One region of the Paenibacillus sp. OK060 genome, then DNA from elsewhere that is predicted to be linked to it. Evidence: a T-box and tRNA genes for the amino acid it is inferred to sense, from the RefSeq annotation. Region 1 holds a T-box; the other holds one or more tRNA genes.
What was found. A T-box is a leader RNA that pairs with one kind of tRNA and senses whether it is charged. The one in region 1 lies ahead of BLS14_RS25490 (valine--tRNA ligase), so its partner is inferred to be a tRNA-Val.
Positions count from the first base shown of each region.

Region 2: it has a tRNA-Val gene. The T-box ahead of BLS14_RS25490 (valine--tRNA ligase) is inferred to sense a tRNA for this amino acid. The anticodon was not compared.

Region 1 covers NZ_FNFR01000008.1:25,758-36,177, reverse strand. The annotation lists gene BLS14_RS25525 (precorrin-2 dehydrogenase/sirohydrochlorin ferrochelatase family protein) at 1-173, shown strand, start outside; gene hemC (hydroxymethylbilane synthase) at 176-1,132, shown strand; gene cobA (uroporphyrinogen-III C-methyltransferase) at 1,137-2,699, shown strand; gene hemB (porphobilinogen synthase) at 2,807-3,808, shown strand; gene hemL (glutamate-1-semialdehyde 2,1-aminomutase) at 3,831-5,135, shown strand; gene BLS14_RS25500 (RluA family pseudouridine synthase) at 5,132-6,040, shown strand; gene BLS14_RS25495 (LysM peptidoglycan-binding domain-containing protein) at 6,177-7,649, shown strand; T-box leader at 7,808-8,087, shown strand; gene BLS14_RS25490 (valine--tRNA ligase) at 8,146-10,420, shown strand, end outside.
Region 2 covers NZ_FNFR01000002.1:1,200,192-1,210,611, forward strand. The annotation lists gene BLS14_RS11730 (NADH-dependent flavin oxidoreductase) at 78-1,274, opposite strand; gene BLS14_RS11735 (winged helix-turn-helix transcriptional regulator) at 1,402-1,737, shown strand; gene BLS14_RS11740 (hypothetical protein) at 1,885-2,265, opposite strand; tRNA gene BLS14_RS11745 (tRNA-Val) at 2,916-2,988, opposite strand; gene BLS14_RS11750 (hypothetical protein) at 3,142-3,387, shown strand; gene BLS14_RS11755 (GNAT family N-acetyltransferase) at 3,624-4,067, shown strand; gene BLS14_RS11760 (DUF3892 domain-containing protein) at 4,178-4,414, shown strand; gene BLS14_RS11765 (hypothetical protein) at 4,475-4,756, opposite strand; gene BLS14_RS11770 (hypothetical protein) at 4,750-4,962, opposite strand; gene BLS14_RS11775 (DUF3889 domain-containing protein) at 5,132-5,452, opposite strand; gene BLS14_RS11780 (hypothetical protein) at 5,507-5,803, opposite strand; gene BLS14_RS11785 (manganese catalase family protein) at 6,033-6,935, shown strand; gene BLS14_RS11790 (VanZ family protein) at 7,047-8,039, opposite strand; gene BLS14_RS11795 (DUF6809 family protein) at 8,121-8,390, opposite strand; gene BLS14_RS11800 (ribbon-helix-helix protein, CopG family) at 8,535-8,714, opposite strand; gene BLS14_RS11805 (DUF5071 domain-containing protein) at 9,001-9,393, opposite strand; gene BLS14_RS11810 (DUF3221 domain-containing protein) at 9,429-10,007, opposite strand; gene BLS14_RS11815 (hypothetical protein) at 10,112-10,420, opposite strand, start outside.

The sequences.
Region 1 (10,420 bases):
ATCAGATGAGGATGGAAGTAAAGGCACGTGTATCTTCACCAGGTGTCAGAGCTAAATTACTCCGTCGTTTAACCGAAATGAATGTACTGGAAAAGATCCGTGCAGGTCAGTTTAAGTGGTGGACCGAAGAACAAATTGGGGACTGGATATCCCATAATCAGGAGGACATGTAGACATGCGGACAATTAAAGTGGGAAGCAGACAAAGCGCACTTGCTTTGACCCAGACAGGCCATGTAATTCAAGATTTACGTGATATTTGTGAACGGGAAGGATTAGCTTTTGATTTTGAAGTACATAAAATTGTTACAAAAGGAGATTTGATTCTCGATGTAACCCTGTCCAAAGTCGGAGGCAAAGGACTGTTTGTCAAAGAGATTGAACAGGCGATGATGGATCGTACGATTGATATGGCTGTTCATAGCATGAAGGATATGCCTTCCGAGTTGCCCGAAGGGTTGACAAACGGGGCTGTTCCGCGCCGTGCGGATCCACGTGATGCACTAATTTCGAATGGTGGACTCACATTGGATCAATTGCCAGAAGGTGCAAGAGTGGGAACGAGCAGTCTGCGTCGATCCAGTCAACTGAAAGCATACCGTCCGGATTTACAACTCGAATCGCTTCGTGGCAATATTGATTCCCGTCTGCGCAAGCTGGAGACAGAAGGTTTTGACGCTATTATTTTGGCTGCCGCTGGACTGTATCGAATGGGCTGGCAGGATCGGATTACGGAATATCTGTCAGAGGAAGCTTGTCTTCCCGCAGTAGGTCAGGGTGCGCTTGGCATTGAATGCCGTGAAGACGATGCGGAACTGCTCCATCTGTTGCAGTTGTACAACGATCCGGAAACCGCATTTCCTGTGTTGGCTGAACGTCGCTTCCTTAGTGTATTAAATGGGGGCTGTCAGGTTCCGATTGGAGCTCATGCCGTATGGGTGAAACAGCAAGATGCAGATTCCCCGAATGGACAAAACACGTTACAATTAACAGGTATGGTCGGTACGCCGGACGGTGGACTGATTCTTAAAGAAGCAATGACGGGCAAAGATCCGGTTCGTCTTGGGGAAGAAGTGGCTTGGAGATTGATTGAACGGGGTGCAGAGCAGATACTGGCAGAAGTTAGGGGATGAAGACATGGTGGGGAAGGTCTTTTTGGTTGGTGCAGGTCCAGGGGACGCCAAGCTGATTACGGTAAAAGGCTGGGAATCGATCGGTCGAGCAGATGCTGTTGTTTACGATCGGTTGGCTAGTCCAAGATTACTCAAACAAATGAAGCCCGGCGCGGTTAAGATATATGTGGGTAAACGGCCGGATCGACATACGATGAAGCAGGAAGAAATCAACCAGCTGTTGGTTGATCTCGCACTGGAAGGCAAGGTTGTGGTCCGGCTTAAAGGGGGAGACCCGACGATATTCGGACGCGTAGCTGAAGAGGCTGATCTGCTGCGCAAAAACGACGTTCCTTTTGAAATCGTACCTGGTGTAACCTCAGCAATAAGTGTACCTGCTTACGCTGGAATACCTGTGACCCACCGCGACTATGCTTCCTCTATTTCCATCATTACGGGGCATGAGAGTCCGGACAAGCTTGATCGCAGTATTCATTGGGATAAAGTGACGAATGCAACAGGCACACTGGTATTTATGATGGGCGTCTCCAAAATTGGATATATCAGCGAACAGTTGATTCGCCACGGACGCCCTGCGCAAACACCAGTGGCATTGATTCGATGGGGAACAAGAGCAGAGCAGGATACGATCACAGGTACGCTTGAAGATATTGAAGCAAAAGTCATCGCTGCGAATTTTCAACCACCCGCTGTCATTGTTGTTGGTGAGGTGGTGAACCAGCGCGAACAATTGAAATGGGCGGAAGCACTGCCGCTGTTTGGCAAACGCATTTTGGTGACGCGAGCACGCAGTCAGGCTAGTGAATTGGTCAACCGGATCGAGGAACTTGGCGGTGAACCTTATGAATTTCCGGTAATTGAGACCGTGATGCCATCAGGGGAGTCGGCACAGGAAAGTGTCAAACGGGCGTTTGGTGCGTTAAATACGTTTGACTGGGTATTTTTCACGAGTGTAAACGGGGTGGAATTCTTTTTCCGTCATTTGCAGCAACAGCGAAAAGATATTCGCTCCATTCATCAAGCGAGAATTGCGGCGGTAGGGCCTTCCACTGGGGAAGCTTTGCGTAAGTATGGCATCGTGGCGGAAGTCATCCAAGGACCATTTCAGGCCGAAGGTATGCTTGAAGCTTTTGAAAATGAACTGAATGAAGGGCAGAGGGTTCTTTTACCGCATGGAGATCTCGCGCGCTCCTGGTTGCCTGAACAGTTGAGGGAGCGGGGACTTCTGGTCACCGAGGCGATTATCTATGACACCATTCTGGCTGGCGAGGATGACGATGAACTGCTGAAGCTGCTTGAAGAGGGCGGCATTCATGCGATGACCTTCACAAGTTCATCTACCGTCACCAATTTTATGAGCATTCTGAAACGGATGGGATTGCAGGACCCCTTGCCTTTATTGGAAAATGTAGAGGTTGCATGTATCGGGCCTGTTACAGCGAAGACGGCAGAAGCAGCAGGCTTGAAGGTCACAATGATGGCTGAAGAAGCAACCATTGAAAGTCTGATTTCTGTGTTGTCTGAGTGGAAACGAAAGCCTGCCACAGAAGCTGTATTTCCACGTTAAACCTATAAATTGAACCGCAATCGATAGATGAAGCGTGCTGAATTCTTTACGATACCGGCGCGCTTCGCTTTTTGCTCCACATCACTATTCAGGGAGGTTTCACACGTATGAGTTTTCCAATTGTGCGGCATCGCCGTTTACGTCAATCCACAGGTATTCGCAATATGGTGAGAGAGACCCATTTGACTGTGGATGACTTTATCCAACCCATCTATGTTACTTATGGTGAAAATGTAAAATCCGAAATCAAATCCATGCCGGGCGTATTCCGCTTCTCGCTGGATCGTCTGCAGGAAGAAGTGAAGGAGATTGCCGATCTGGGTATTCCGGCTGTGCTCTTATTCGGTATTCCTGAAACCAAAGACAGTGTTGGTTCGTCTGGATTCGCTGAAGATGGTATTGTACAGGAAGCAACGAAGCTGATTAAGTCCTGGTATCCTGAGCTGCTGGTTGTTGCTGATACCTGTCTGTGCGAATTCACCGATCACGGTCATTGTGGTATGGTGCACACCGTGGAAGTGGACGGTCACATTTGCGGAGATGTTCTCAATGACGAATCATTGGAGCTGCTCGTGAAAACAGCGGTATCCCAGGCTAAAGCTGGAGCGGACATCATTGCACCATCCAACATGATGGATGGATTTGTCCAAGCGATTCGTGCCGGGCTGGATGAGAATGGTTTTAGTCATATTCCGATCATGTCCTACTCCGTAAAATATGCTTCGGCATTCTATGGTCCATTCCGCGAAGCCGCGGATTCCACTCCACAATTCGGAGATCGCAAGTCGTATCAGATGGACCCGGCGAACGCTCGTGAAGCATTGCGTGAAGCCGAAACCGATGTGCTCGAAGGCGCGGACATGTTGATGGTGAAACCTTCACTGTCCTATCTGGATGTCATGCGTACGATCAAGGACCAATTTGATCTGCCACTGGTTGCTTACAACGTAAGTGGAGAGTATGCCATGGTGAAGGCAGCGGCGATTCAAGGCTGGATTGATGAGAAGAAAGTGGCTATGGAAATTCTGCTGAGTATGAAACGTGCGGGAGCAGATATGATTATTACGTACTACGGAAAAGACGCTTCACGCTGGTTGGCCGAGAAATAAATTTATATTAAGGAGGATGTTCATGACTGCACAACAAGGAACTCGTCGCAATGATGAGCGCTCACGCAGCGCATTTGAAGAAGCCAAGCAGTACATACCTGGGGGTGTGAACAGTCCCGTTCGTGCGTTCAAATCGGTGGGGCTTACCCCGATCTATGCAGAGCGCGGAGAAGGCTCCAAAATCTATGATATTGATGGCAATGTTTTTATTGATTATGTGGGATCCTGGGGTCCGCTCATTATGGGACATGCGCATCCTGACGTTGTAGAAGCTTTGCGTGAGACAGCCCTTAAAGGAACAAGTTTTGGTGCACCAACATTGCTGGAGACAGAGATGGCAAAACTCGTCTGTGACCGTGTGCCTTCGATCGATATCGTACGAATGGTAAATTCCGGTACGGAAGCAACCATGAGTGCAATTCGGCTGGCACGTGGTGTAACCGGACGCAGTAAAATTTTGAAGTTTGAAGGATCATATCACGGGCATGCCGATAGCTTGCTGATCAAAGCAGGGTCTGGTGTAGCAACACTAGGTCTGCCTGACAGCCCTGGTGTTCCTGAAGGTGTGGCTATGAATACGATTACGGTTCCATACAATGACCTGGAGTCAGTGAAGCTTGCTTTTGAACGTTATGGTGAAGAACTGGCTGCCGTCATTGTGGAACCTGTTGCAGGTAATATGGGAGTTGTGCCACCCGTTTCAGGTTTCCTTGAAGGCCTGCGCAATTTGACGTCTCAATACGGCAGTCTGCTCATTTTTGACGAAGTCATGACCGGTTTCCGTGTAGGGTTGAACTGTGCACAGGGACGATATGGCGTTACACCTGACCTGACTTGTCTGGGTAAAGTAATCGGTGGCGGGCTTCCGGTGGGCGCTTATGGCGGCAGACGTGATCTGATGGAACAGATTGCTCCGACCGGACCGATCTATCAGGCAGGTACACTGAGCGGTAATCCACTGGCTATGGCAGCAGGTTATACGACACTCAAATTGTTGACACCGGAGGTCTATGATCGTCTGGAGACACTGTCTGCACGCTTGCAGGCTGGGTTTGAGAAGAATGCAGCAGAGACAGGTGTAGCCATGACGATTAACCGTGTTGGTTCGATGGTATGTCCATTTTTCAGTGCTGTTCCAGTTACGAATTATGATATTGCCAAAGAAAGCAATCTGGATCAATTCCGTCGTTACTTTGCGGCCATGATTGATCAGGGTGTAAGTGTTGCACCTTCCCAATACGAAGGCATGTTTGTTTCTGGCGTGCATACGGAGCAGGATATTGACGATACGATCGAGGCAAACCGTAAGGCTCTTCAATCATTATGACCATTAAAAGTTGGAAACGTCGTGGGGAATGGCTTGAGCTAATGCCAGGCAAAGCGGTGACAGGCAGTTCAGACAGGCAAACGGCTGCAGAGCAATGGCTCTTGTCTGAGCTTCAGTTACCAGAGAAAATGTTGCGTCAGCTAAAGACGAACCAAGGCATACAACTCGCAGGGGACCGGCTTCGGCTGGCCCTTTTTGCGTCTCAGCCGATCGATGTTGAACCGCGTTGGGCGGATATCGATGTTCTGTATGAGGATGACTTCTGTCTGGTCGTGCATAAACCGGCCGGAATGAAGCTTCATCCCGATGGGAGCCGGGCGGATCAAGCGATTACGCTGGATCATGCGGTTGCGTCTTATTACGAAATGAATGGAATTCAGGCGAATGTACGCCATATTCACCGTCTGGACGAGGACACAACTGGACCTGTTTTATATGCCAAAAATGCTTTTGCCCTCGCCAAACTGGATGAAGCGATGCGCCGTAAAGACATTGGGCGCCATTACGTCGCCATTGCAGGCGGTCAGATATCCACGGAGCTGAATACAATTGATGCTCCGATTGGGAAGGACAGGCATCACAAGCAACGCAGACGTATCTCTGAAGGTGGGCAGGACGCTGTAACTCACGTGGAGATCGTGGAGGTATGGGATAGGGCGACCCTTGTCCGGCTGACACTGGATACAGGACGCACACACCAGATTCGGGTGCATTTAAGTTATGCGGGGCATCCCCTCATCGGAGATGAGTTATATGAAGGCAGAAGGGATTCTATTGGTCGACAAGCGCTTCATGGTGAGACACTGAGTTTTGCTCATCCACTGACAGGTGCTCGAATTGAAGTGGCAGACCCTTGGCCGCAGGATTTTGAACAACTGGTACAACGGGAAGGCAAGGACCAATAAACTGGGAAGGTTTGCACAAAAGGTGGCATGCTCATCTCATTCAAGGCATATAGATGGGGTAACGAAGGATTTGGACCATGGATCAGTCCCATGAGAAGGATCATGGTGAACATATGCCGAAAGGAGGACGCCACCTTTGTTGAATCAACCTTATGGTTTACGGTTCGATATTTATGAGCGCGTTCATTTGTCAGAGGGAGTTCCTGCAATTGAGGAACTGGAGGAAATTGAGTTATATCCCCGCATTCAGGTGATAGGTCAGGATGATCATGCAACATTGCGAGGCCATCTTTTGCTAACAGGTGCGTATCGGGGAGAGAACGAGATCTCGGAAGAACTCAAACATTTTATTCCGGTGGAGATCACGGTACCCCTGAACCGGGTAAGATCGCTTGAGGATATTTCCATTGAGATCGAAAATTTTGATGTCGATTTGTTATCCAACCGAAGTCTGAACATTACTGGCGTATTGTCGCTTCGCGGTATCGAGGGCTTTCCGGTGGAGGAACCGCAGGTCTGGTCAGCAGATGAGTTTACCGTTGTACATTCGCCCGACCCTCAGCAGGGTGACCGTTCTGCTGAAACAGAGCAGACAGGCAGCTATCCCAATGTGTTTGCTCAGGAGTATCTGCTTCAACGGAGCGAAGAGGAGTTACAGCAGGAACATCTATTTCAAGCTGCTTCCGAACCGTTTCAATCCTGGCAGCAAGGGGATGGGAACGCGGAGCAAAGCAAAATAGCTGAAAACGAAGAGTCCTCGTCCTTGAGGGACAAGGAGGATGAAGCGCAAGCGGATGTGTTGTCCGATACGCCTTCTCCCGTTTCGTCTTTTTTAGCGGAGACAGCCGACAGGTTGGCTTCTTACCCTGAATCTGAGCCTTTGCTTCCTCTGGCTGAAGAGTCGTCTGTCTGGTCCGAGCCTTCCGTCGAGACCTTACATACGAACCTAAGGAATTCGGAGCAGACCGATTCCAAACTGGATCTGCAGCCTTCGGATGAACAGGCAGCGCCGGACGTATGGCATTTTGAATCTGCCCGATCTGAACCAAAGCAGGAGGATCAGACGGTTGCAGATGTTCCGGCAGGTTCGCAGTCAGAGAACTGGCAGGATGTCTTCGCAGCATCTGAACCGGAAATTTCGGAGGAAAACACACCTCCTCTTGAAGCGGTGGAGACGAATGAGCCTGCTGAAAAAGAATCTTTTATCCCTGAACCTGTGGCTGAGACGGAAGACAAGCCGGAGCTTAAGGTTGCTTTTGGCAGCAAGAGAGAATCCGCACCCAAGCAGGAAGAGGGCGTAGGCATCTCCTCCTTGTTATCCTCTGGCAGGGTGACACGGGAGGCGGAGGCTGAACGGGAGCAAGAGGCACTTGCTGGAGTCCAGCAGCAAGAAGCATACCCGCCTGATGATGTAGAGTGGAAGAACCTGTTTCTCGGCACCATTGTCGATCAGACCCCGTTCCGTAAGGTGAAGTTATGCATTGTACAGCGTGAAGAGACGCTCGATACCATTGCAGACCGATATCAGTTAAGTACCCGAGAGCTCCAGTTGTATAATCGTTTGTCCGAACAGGTTGTGGAAGAAGGACAGATTCTATATATCCCTTAACCTGTAGGCTGGTTTAATGACCATTTCGACCCGTGATCCCTTGAGGATGGCGGGTTTTTGCTTTGTCAGCCCTCAACCTGCATTGCAGCGCGCTTTTTCCGCTGTTGTCAGGTTGACTATCGGGCACGGGCAGGGTATGATGTGTTTAGGTTTTTTGAAGAACAACGTGGATCGGGAGTAGTAGACAGTATGACCTTTCAGAGAGCGGGATTGTAGCGCTGGGAAATTCCGTAGGAACCAACTGATCGAAGTCGCCCGGGAGTTGCCTGTTTGAATACAAGGGATGAGTAACTTTAGTATCATTCATTCCTAAGGTAGGATGGGCCGGTCGCAGCCGTTATCTGCTTGAAGTGTCACGTAAGTTCAGAAGGGGTAGTCTATCTTTCTATCTGCGTGAAACAAAGGTGGTACCGCGAAAGCTAACCTTTCGTCCTTTGATGGATGAAAGGTTTTTTTGTTTTTTGGCGATGATGAATAAGTAACGGAGGAATGACACATGTCTGAACAAAAAAATTCAGCTGCAACAGAAATGCCAACCACATATGATCCGAAAGCTGCGGAACAAAAATGGTATTCCACTTGGATGGAAAATGGATATTTCAAGGCAGGCCAGCGTAAAGATGCTGAACCTTATACGATTGTAATCCCACCCCCGAACGTAACCGGAATGCTCCATATCGGGCATGCGCTCGATTTCACACTGCAGGACATTCTGATTCGTACCAAGCGGATGCAGGGCTATGATGCACTGTGGCTGCCGGGTTCTGACCATGCAGGTATTGCTACCCAAACCAAAGTAGAGCAGAAATTGCGTGAAGAAGGTCAGACTCGTTATGATCTGGGACGCGAAAAGTTCTTGGAGAAGGTATGGGACTGGAAAGAGCAATACGCAACGACCATTCGTCAGCAATGGGGCAAGATGGGCTTATCGCTCGATTACTCGCGTGAACGTTTTACACTGGATGAAGGTCTATCCCAGGCTGTGCGTAAAGTGTTTGTTCAACTGTATGAAAAAGGCCTCATTTATCGAGGCAAACGAATTATTAACTGGGACCCGGTGAATCGGACTGCACTGTCCGACATCGAGGTTGAATATAAAGAAGTTCAGGGTCACTTGTACCATCTGCGTTATCCGCTCAAAGACGGAAGTGGGTATGTCACAGTAGCGACAACTCGCCCGGAAACGATGTTGGGAGATACGGCAGTTGCAGTTCATCCTAAGGATGAGCGTTACGCAGACATGATTGGCAAGGTGCTTGTTCTGCCTATTATCGGGCGCGAAATTCCGGTTATTGCAGATGAGTACGTAGATAAAGATTTCGGAAGCGGCGCCGTGAAAATAACGCCTGCTCATGATCCGAATGACTTCGAAGTGGGCCTTCGTCATGATCTGCCACAGATTACGGTGATGGATGAGACGGGTACGATGAATGCCGAAGCAGGCAAATATCAGGGACTGGATCGCAGTGACTGCCGGAAGCAGATTGTTGCAGACCTGCAAGAACAGGGCGTATTGATCAACATTGAGGATCATACGCATCAGGTTGGACACAGCGAACGTACAGGAGCTGTCGTTGAGCCGTATTTGTCGACACAGTGGTTTGTTGAGATGAAGCCACTCGCGGAGAAAGCGATTGAGAAGCAACAAAGCGGTGAAGGGGTTCATTTTGTTCCGGATCGTTTTGAGAAAACGTATCTGAACTGGATCGAGAATGTTCGTGACTGGTGTATCTCTCGTCAATTGTGGTGGGGTCATCGTATTCCTGCCTGGTACGACGAGGAGACTGGAGAAGTTATTGTATCTGCTGAAGATCCGACAACATTGCCAGAATACGCTGGACGCAAGCTGAGACAGGATGAAGATGTTCTGGATACATGGTTCAGCTCCGCATTATGGCCGTTTTCTACTTTAGGCTGGCCGGAAGACACGGAAGATCTGAAACGTTACTACCCGACAAGTGTACTCGTAACAGGGTATGACATTATTTATTTCTGGGTGGCGCGTATGATCTTTACCGCTCTGGAGTTCACGGAAGAGGTTCCGTTCAAGGATGTGCTGATGCACGGTCTTGTTCGTGATGCAGACGGACGCAAGATGTCCAAATCGCTAGGCAATGGTGTTGATCCGTTGGATGTGATTGAGAAATATGGTGCGGATGCAATGCGTTACATGATCTCTACAAGTAGTACTCCGGGTCAGGATCTCCGTTTCCGCTGGGAACGGGTGGAACAGGCTCGTAACTTTGCCAATAAAATCTGGAATGCATCGCGCTTCGCTTTGATGAATCTGGAAGGGTTCACCTATGAAGATCGCGATATTAGTGGAGACCTTGGAACAGCGGATTACTGGATTTTGCACCGCCTGAACGAAACTTCTCGTGATATTACGCGTCTAATCGAAGCATATGAATTTGGAGAAACAGGCCGTTTGCTGTATAACTTTATTTGGGATGACCTATGTGACTGGTATATTGAATTTGCGAAGTTGTCCTTCTATGGGGAAGATCCGGTTGCCAAGAAGAAAACACAATCGGTGCTTGCTTATGTGCTGGATCAGACTATGCGCCTGATTCATCCGTTCATGCCGTACATTTCGGAAGAGATCTGGCAGCATCTGCCGCATGAAGGCGAAACGATTACGTTGGCTTCCTGGCCTGTGTATGACCCTGCACTGGAGAACCCAGAAGCGGTTGCCGAGATGAACCTGCTTATGGATACCATTCGTGCAGTACGAAACATCCGTGCAGAAGTAAACGTACCAATGAGCAAGA
Region 2 (10,420 bases), on a different contig from region 1:
CAGGAAATGGTTGCTCCGTAATTGATAAATATCTATCACTGATCCAAAAGTTGAATCTACCTAATATAGTTTAGCTTTTACATTTTCTTCTCAAAGCCCTCCATCGGTGCAAGTGAATTCTGGTAGTCAGTCCCTTCCTGACTGTCGGTAGTAAAGTGCATGACCTCCCGAAACGAACCTTCCAGATAAGTCTGCATCGCCAATGGAATGCGCAACTCATCCATATCCGACGGGGATATTTGGTAACGAATGCTGCCAAGGTCACCTGCTTTCACCTTCTGTACCCATTTTGGCTCACGAATCAATTCCCGTCCGAGTGCAGCCAAAGTTGCCCCGGCGTTGATGACCTCTTCCGCGTCTTCCGGCCGCTCAATCGATCCGATGCCAATCAGAGGTTTTTTGTGATCCAAAACCCGGACGAATTTAGTTAAGATTGGCTCTTTGTCATCGGGGTGGTTTAAAGATGTTCGTTTGTAACTTCCCATCGACAGATGAATGTAATCAACCCGAGTGTCTGTCAGCGCCTGGGCAAAAGCCAAGGAGTCTTCGAGCTGGATGCCCGGCATATGAATTTCTTCCGGTGAAATCCGGTAACCGAGGATAAAGGGTTTATCCGCATGGGCATCAATAACTGATGCAACCTCCTGAATGACTGCCAGCGGAAATCGCATACGATTTTCAAAACTGCCACCCCACTGATCGGACCGTTGATTGGAATTGACGGAGAAAAATTGCTGCAATAGATATGTGTTGGCCCCGTGAAGCTCTACCCCGTCAAAACCAGCTTGAATGGCTCGTAAGGTTGCTCTGCCGAAGTCCTTAATAATGTTTTCGATTTCCTCAGGAGTCAATTCACGCGGCGTCTCCGAGCCGATTGGATGAGCGGCAGCGATTGCACTCGCACTGGTGGGTTGTACACCTCTTAGCGTTTTGGAGTTCGTTTTGCGCCCTGCATGAAAGATTTGCACAATGGCTTTCGTTCCGTCTTTCTGAATGGCTCTTGCAATTTTGGACAGTCCTTTGATTGTAGAATCACTTGCGATGGAGAGCTCACCTTCGAAGCCTTTTCCCCCATCGGTTACGTACGCAACACCTGTAATGATCATTCCAGGGCCTCCAGCCCGTTCGGCATAATAATCGACTTCATCATTGGTGATGGAACCATCGAAGAAACTGGACATTGTTGTCATTGGCGCCATGACCACTCTATTTTTCAACGTAAAACCATTCGCAAATGTATAAGGCTGCAAGAAATTACGATTACTATTTTCCATATATATTCTCTCCTTTTATTAGGCGTGTCCACCCTTGTCTCTGTTTCATGAGTTATTGTATAGTAGGGTGAAAAAAGAGTATAGTATGCACTTAAAAGGTAGATACTAACTAAAAGGAGAGTGGAATATGGAAATTGCTGAGGAAGTAAACGTTAAACCATTTTCACATGCCATGTCGTTGATCGGTGGAAAATGGAAAATGCATATCTTATTTTGGTTATGGAAAAAAGAAACATTGCGATATGGAGAACTGAAAAGAGCTTTGGATGGAATTACGCATAAAATGCTAAGCTCTCAACTGAAGGAACTAGAAGCCGACCAATTAATTATCCGTACAGAGTACCCACAATTACCGCCAAAAGTAGAATACTCTTTGTCTCGTGAAGGATTAACGCTGATGCCTGTGCTGGAGAGTCTCTGCGATTGGGGTAGACAGAATCTTGCTGATTTGCAGAAGAATTAGTCAAACTGCTGCAAGCTATATGTATATTTTCAGTAGAATACTACAAGTGGAGCAGTACGTGAACTGAATTTACTTGTTGGGATTTTAAAGTGCTCGCAATCATTATGGAGAGCATCTTTTGGGGGAGTAGTGTAGTGTAGTTTAGTTTTAATCTTCTGAACTCTCAAGTAGAAATTTCCCGATAATATTCTCGTTGCTATCGTATAAGTTTATATACTTATCGACTTTTGGTTCATTCATACTCTGAATTGCTTCTTCGGGAGTTTGTGGCAAATCTTGATTCATATCTGAAGTCTTGATGTAACCTTCCGTTCCGTTTACACCTATAGCCTTAACTAAATCTATTTCTTTTCCATCATGATAAACAAATGAACCATATGTTTCACCTTTATCATTGATTTTTACTTCCATTTGATCTTCAGAGGGACTAGTATTAGCAGATGCAGCTCCCCATCCATAGACACCTATTCCAATCCCTAAAGCAAAAATCACACCAACTGTAATGAATTTTAGTGATTTTGTTCTCATAAGAATATCCTCCTATAGTTGAATGATTAGTGCTGTTTTATTCAAGTTATTTTTGGTCTGCTTGAAAATGCACCCTGATCTTTACTTGTGAAAGTACTCAAAACTTTGTTTGTAATTTTAATTTCCCTATATATAAATGAACACTTACAATCAGAGAATGTTACACAGTGAGAAAACTTTTTATATATAATCAGAACGCCGGTAGTTCTGCAATTGTTCATTTTAATTCTGCCGGTGCTGGATCGCTGCATCATAAGCAGTTATTTTCTCATTATGGAGGCTTTTGACGGCAAATAGTCGATTTATAATTATTTCTGCCAAGTGATTAAAACTTTTGGTTGCTGTTGGAACATTCCAATAATTAAATTTCACGGAATGCGACATACGCATGCAAAAGAAACAGCTGAAAAGTTAAACACTGTTCTTTTCGGTTAACGTAAAAAATACCAACTCACAGTTAATGTGACGTTGGCATTTTTTTAACGATAATCAATAACAGAACTTGTAGAAAGCAATTTAATTAACGAGATACTTAGCAAAATAACATGATCTTGACCAAAAATTAACCATTTCTCTTTAATGAACACAAAATTATAGTGTAGTTTCTTCTATAAGGAAAAGAAGCCTTGCTCTGCAAGGCTTCTCGCGTATGATCTGTAGTGGGCTCGAACCACTGACCCCTACCCTGTCAAGATAGTGCTCTCCCAGCTGAGCTAACAGATCATGATATCTGATTGTTTTCCAATCGAGTAACAGTATCATACCAAGTAACCGTGTTCATTGTCAATCGTTATATTGGTAATATTTTATTCGAATTGGTGCACAATAAAGGAATGATTACCATTTTGATGACGAGGTGACTTCCATATGAGGAACATGAAAGAACGTAAGCTGCGTTTATTTATCATAGCCAAAAACTTAGCCTGTTTGATTGCGCTTGTTGCATTAATATACGTTTCTGTCGGTTGTAGTTTGGAACGAGATGAACATACAGTACAATTCCAACAGTTAAAAGAGTCCCATGAGGTGAATGATGATCTGCCCGTTTGGCTGGATGTGTATTCCAAGTCTGTTGTGCATGACGTTTACTCCCCACAAGGCAATGTTGAAGTCTTACCCTGAGGAACATCAAATTGCATTTCACTCGTCTTCGTCCCACTTTTTGGAGTACGCCTTCTTAGTCACATAATACAACAAAGCAATCATTCCTGCCGCCATCAAAAGGGTGATTGCCATCACTCCTGCCATACCCATGGTGCGCCCCTCCTCTCCCAGTATGTTCCAGTCTTAACTATACAGGAAAAGCATTTTTTTGTATAATTCAGTCTGATAGCGTAGAGCAGAAAGAAGGTATGGAATTGGCAGCTGAGATTAGTTATGTAACGACTGAAGAACAACTCCAGGAAGCATTGGATATTCGCAATCATGTTTTTGTAATCGAGCAGCAGGTGCCTGCTGACATTGAGATCGATCAATATGATATCATCAGTCCTGATGTGCATCACGTATTGTTGAGTAAAGATGGACAGGCTGTAGCCACAGGGCGTCTGATCTATTACACCAAGGATACCGCCAAAATGCAGCGTATCGCTGTACTCAAATCTCATCGTTCGTTCGGTTACGGACGTGTGCTTCTGTTAGCCATGGAAGAACGAGCACGCGAATTGGGATTGGCCTACTCTGTTTTGGACGCACAATGCCAGGCGCAGAAGTTCTATGAGAAGCTCGGATATGAAGTGATCTCGGAAGAGCCTTTTTATGATGCAGACATTCTGCACGTTCGTATGCAAAAGAGCCTGTAAATAACCTCTGCGTGCGATATGAAGCTATGTAGTGCATACTTTTTTTTGATCCGGACAGGCTAAAGAGGTAACCAGATTCCTATTTGGTCAGATAAGGAGAGTGTGACATCATGGATCAAACGACACGCGAAAGCTTCACAGCAGTACAAAAAAATGGTGACGGCGATCTGACAGCGTTTCAAACTTCATCCGGACGTGTGCTGGATTACCAACAAGCACTGGCAGAAGTAAAAGCAGGATCAATTGCAGGTGTGAACGTCTTTAAAGGCAAAGACGGCGAAATGTACATTCGCGGTGACGCAGACGGCGACCCAACCAATAACCTTGATCAACTTCCTATCTTCTAATAGATGTATGCTGATTAACATGGCGCCAATCCGGCATTCCGGGTTGGCGTTTTTTACGTTTTAATATTCGGTAAAATATTTCACGGCATCGCCAGCAGGCTGGCTTTTGCGAATGGGCTGTGATTCCTGCTCCCATGCTTGCAGAATTAGTATGCCTTCCAGCGTAGACTTGTTCTCCCACACAATATGCTGCCTGCGCTCAAGCTCCAGCAGTGACTCATGAATGAACGCCTTGGTTCTGCCCGTCTTATTCTCCAGCTCATCCATTCGTGGTACTCGGCGACGCTGCCCCGCATAATTAACAATAATACGCAAAATTTTGCGTTCAAAATCATTCAGCATATTTCTTCCTTCCCTTCCTTATGGAGTACGGGACGCCATGCCAGAATACCTTGTTCAAGAAATGTTCGGGGTGCCCCCTCTTTCCCTGCGGATGCTCTAATCTTACCTTCCCGTACACTGTTGATTCGAATCTGCCGCTGTGTAATATGCCCTGCACGATCCATGTAGACGAGCTCCACCATCTGACCAATATATTTCCCTAGCATAATCATCCCTCCAATAAGAACATGTGTTTGTTTTATTATTATATGCGAACATAAGTTCTTTATTCAACAACTAAAAAAAGGATTTTTTTGAAATAAAAAAACCAGACTCACTCCCTCTCATAGGGAAGTCTGGTTCCTATCCTGCCTTGCTATGCAGTGCATGTTCAGTTCAACGTCGATCCGATTCCGTGAATTGTACTTTTTTCAGCTGCTGGGTCGACGGGTTAAAATCAACATTTACAAATACAGCAAATTGTTTACCGTCTTTGTTACGTACCCATAACTTGAACTGTTCACGGGATTGGTCTGCTGTTAGTGAGGTACGGCCGATGTGTTTGTAATCCAAAATATCCACGTTGTACTTGGTTTGTGTTTCTTTCACTGCAATGATTCCCCACTTCGCATAATCCGGAATTGCAGTTGCTGAACTTGTTGCTAGTCCACTTAAACTTAGTATCACCGTCATCAGGGCTACGATGAGCATTCTCATATCATTCACTCCTCGGGACAATGTTTACGTTAGCCTGCCCTGTAGAAGTTTATTTTACACGAGTAGACGAAGGATAAACGTAATCGGTTGCTGGAGCGATTGAATCGTACTGATCGCGATCTTATACCGTTCGATTGGTGATTTGAAGCTTATCCCCCAGTCACCCTCCAATAAAAGATTACGCGGTTGTGGATCTTCCGGCTTTTCCAAACCGTACTTTTCTATAAGCGCATCTCGTGTTTGTTGATCCAGCTCACTTGGATAATCTGCGTATGCTGCCGTAACATCGCTACATCCAAAAACGACAAGCAGCAGGACACCCCATCCTACCATAATCCAACTTTTGCGCACTCTCAGTTTCTCCTTCATTTAAATCAAATAATGACAACCATACTTAACTTCATTTGTCCTGATTGTACATAAATAACACGGGATTGGAAATAACAAATGTAGACTTAACTACATACGCCTTAAGCCTCAATTGCAAAATTATGGGTTTAGCGTATTCGATAAACGTGTAATAGGCCATGACAGCATCAATTCATTATTCTGAACAATCATTTCGAGGAGGTTACACCGAATGTTCAAACGTATGGATGAAATCGCAATTGAAATCCCAAATGTCGAGAGACCGGACCCGAATGCAGCGGCAGCGATACAAGAATTGCTGGGTGGTAAATTCGGAGAGATGTCAACGTTGAACAATTACCTCTATCAATCCTTTAATTTTCGCTCTAAAGAAAAATTGAAACCCTTCTACGATCTGGTGATGAGTATCACCGCCGAAGAATTGGGTCACGTAGAGCTTGTGTCCCATGGCATTAACAAATGCCTCAGAGGTTCCACTGAGTACAAAGAGCCTGACGATACACCACTTGGTTCCGTGAAGGATGCGCGTCTGTCCTATCATTTCCTGGCTGGCGCACAGGGAGCAATGCCTTTCGACTCCATGGGCAATCCATGGACAGGCGCCCATGTTTTTAACAGTGGAAATCTGGTCGAAGATCTGCTGCATAACTTTTTTCTTGAATGCGGAGCACGTACACATAAAATGAAAGTTTATGAAATGACCGATCACCCTGCAGCCCGGGCAGTTGTTGGCTATTTGCTGGTACGCGGCGGTGTGCATGTAGTCGCTTATGCTAAAGCGCTTGAAATCGCAACCGGAGTGAATGTAACCAAATTGGTGCCGATTCCCTCCCTGAGCAACAAATCCTTTAACGAGGCGTGGAAATACGAAGAAAAAGGTCTACACACCAAGCTGTATACCTATAGTGATAAAGACTTTACTGCAATCAGTCAGATCTGGAAAGGAACACACCCCGAAGATGGACAACCGCTGGAAGTCATTCAAGGCGTACCTGAAGGGTACCCGATTCCTGAAGCTCCTGCGGTGGAAGAAGAATTCGCCCCAGGCATTTCGCAGGAAGAGTTCCAGGAAATTGCACGTCGTCTGAAGATGGCGGGAAATATTGCGGATTAAGAAAGCTTTGTTGTAGTGGATGTATTAGTTATTGTTGAAATGGCATGAAAATGGATTAAGCCCTCAGATCTTGCTGCTTCAGTGGCAGGATCGAGGGCTTTTTTTGATGTGTTAAAACATGGATTTAATGCTGTTGATGAACTTTTGCCCTGTGTTTGGCTCTGTCAGTGTAATGTCCCACATCACTATATTGGTCATCAGATTTGAACCATCGGTTATTACTTTTATGGTCAGTTCTTTAACTCCCTTTAACGGAGTTTGAAAAGAGTCAGGATGGTTCTCCCCGCTGTTCGCCGATACAACCGAAGAATAGATTTCTGTGCCATCGGCAATAAAGTTTATTGTAATAGTCTCATTGCTTGCTGTGCGGACAACATCGTCCGGGATAGCGAAATAACCTTTCATATTTTTGTATTTTCCATTTAAGAGATATGAAAACTCATTCGTATTTTGTTTTTCTCTACTGTACAGATTGATTTGAGGCTCAACATTTGTCTGGCCTACTGTAAAACTGGAGAGTTCTTCATCCCATACTACAGCCCCGTCACTCGAAACAAGTTCATTCAGTGCAACACTTTTTCCGTCAACGTTATCTAAATAATGATTGAGGCCGCCAACAACAGTGATCGTACCTATTGAAAAAATAATCGCTGTCAGGAAGATTCGAATAAGTCCTTTTAATGTATTCCGATGATGCTTTACTATCCGCTGTGCTCCATATCCAACGGCAGCCCCTAAAGTATTAATCAGGATATCGTCTATATCAAACGCACCTAAACGGGAAATCATTTGCAATGTCTCTAACATCGTAATGCAGAGAATGAATATGCTGATAAAGCGAATAAACCCACAGCGAAAGAGGAGCGGAATGACCATCCCGAAGGGGATGAATGCTACAAAGTTCCCCATTTCAAAAAACCATATCTTAAAATCTCTCCCCATTGGAAAATGTAAAGGAATTCCTTCAGGGGTGAAGCTGTATCGCCAGCCCTGATCAGGACTGGCCGAGCTTCTATCAAAGCCCAGGAATAAGAAATACAATGTTAAACAAGTATACAACGATAACAATACAATGATGAATTTTCTTGACTTTCCTTGATACAAAATCAAAATCACACCTTCTTTTTTTCAATAAACTTCTACATCATCAAATCATTCCTACACTACAATTTGCAGGACTCACGTTTACTCATGACTCATCACTTCGATCAGCATGTTGGCCCCCAGTCGAAATCCCTGAACAAATGCAGCTTCGCTATGCATACCATCACATTGACCACACAAGTCAAACAACTGTTCTAGCTCACGGAATTCTCCCTCGCTCAATCGATTCTTCCATTGTTCCGTCAGAGACGCAATTTGCCGCCCTAATAATTGGTATTCAGGATGTGTCGGCATCATCGTCTCATCCGGGCGAAGTCGCCCGCTATAAAGTGCTTCCAGAATTGAATTCATGTGCATCCTCCCAGAAATGGATTCGCATCGACTTGAATGAGCGTTCTGCACATGGTAGGATATTTATGCAGTCAGCTCATTGATAGTGATTGCGGGATAGGAAGCAGCGCTGTTCTTCGTGGGACGAACGCTGCTTTCTTTTTTTTATTTTTGGAGTTCGTCGTAAATCTTCTCAATCCCTTTGCGAACGATGTCTGATCGGTTCGTATTCAGCTTCTCAGCCGAAGCATCGAGCTTATTCATAATTTCATCATCGACACGTATCTCGATCGTCTTGCTTTTGGGTTTGTCAGATTTAGGACGCCCCATCTTTTTGGAGGACATCGCTTCACCTCTTTTTTTGTCCTGACATTAATGTATTATTGTCAGGACAAAAAGTCAACTCATTTGTAAAACATACGTTCTTTATTTTGTGGCTTCCAAATTAAATACATGTAGATCGTCAGTTCAACTCAGAAAAAATATCACTCATGTTATATGTAGCTATGACTTGTACTTTAAAGTACGGATCTGTTTTTGACAAAAAAACAACCCTGAAAGGCATTAAGCCGTTCAAGGTTGTTAAGGGCTGCTCCTCAATATGAACTTTCCTGAATCACTGAACTGCTTGTTATTGTATTTTATTCAGCAATGGTATTATAACCTCATCCAATTTCTCAAGCATCTCATCCTCCGTAGGATTTTCTAATATTCTTTCTAAATCGCCCTTTAACATAATCAAATATTTAGAAGGCAATCTACTAATTAGTCCCGTCAGCATAAAATATTCCCATGTAGAGTCTCTTATTTTAAATACATTTTGAATATGAGGAATAAGTTCTTCTCCAAATCTTAAAAGTAAATCTTCTACGGATCTGAAAATGGGCCAATTCCCATCCTGCAACCACTCCGTAAGCTCAGGAATGATATCTCGCAACTCTTCATTACCTAATTCACTTAACTTACGCACCGCTTCAAAATCAGACTTGTCGCGGGGAAGCCATTCTCTAACATTCAGACCTATCTCCTCTTTTCATCCAACATTGAAATCCTACATCCTTACTCCTGCTCCCCTACTGGCTCAATGTCTTCTACTTTTACTTCTATTGGATCCTGAATATCCGTCGTTGATATTGCATCTCGCATACGAATGGTCCATATTCCTATATCCTTATCGAAATCAACATTCTCAATTACAGGAATACGTACTTGCTCTCCGTCTGATGAGTACAATCCAGCCCGGATGGCTTCCTCCTCACTCATATGAGCTCCATCTGGATTGGCCGGACAGGATACAGCAATCGTTTCCGCTCTGGCCTGACCGGGATAGGGCTGATTTTCCGGGCTGCCATCCGTCCAGATCTCAACATAGGAGCCGATCTGAGGATCAGGCGCATTGGAGAACCATTTTGCCGGATAATACCGACTTTCTCCTTCGTTCGCTCCGAAGTCTTCATATGCAGGATCAACCACTAGAATGGAATTGCCTTCGCGGTCAACCACATAACCAGTGAATCCATTATCACTTGGGGGATTCGCTTGAGTTTGCACAGAATTACAATCGATATGTCCTGAACATCCGGGAAGGCATACGATCAGGATCGAAAGCGATATCAGAACTCGATGAAGATGGGACATATGTAAATCCCCCTTTATTAACACCTATTTCTACCTTCAACGTTCAATATATGCTGATTGTTGCATGCAAACATACGTTTATCATAATCATGCGGGCAACAAAATCACTTCTTCCCGTATTGCTTGTACCAGTACCTCCCCCAGATCACTAATGCCACGCATAACAAGAGGGCACAGTATGCCCAGGTAAAAAACAAAGCCAGTCCCAATCCAATGTTGGCATCCAGCCGCTCTACACCCCACTCTGTATACATCGCAAAGCCCAAAGGTACAGTCCCCACAACAAATAATCCGATCAATAATCCTCCCCAACGTCTGAAGACGGACTTGGCTCCTTCCTTCGAATTCTTTCTAATACCTTGCACCAAGATGGCCAGAATCAAAATCAATATCAGCCAAGTCATGAGAATTTC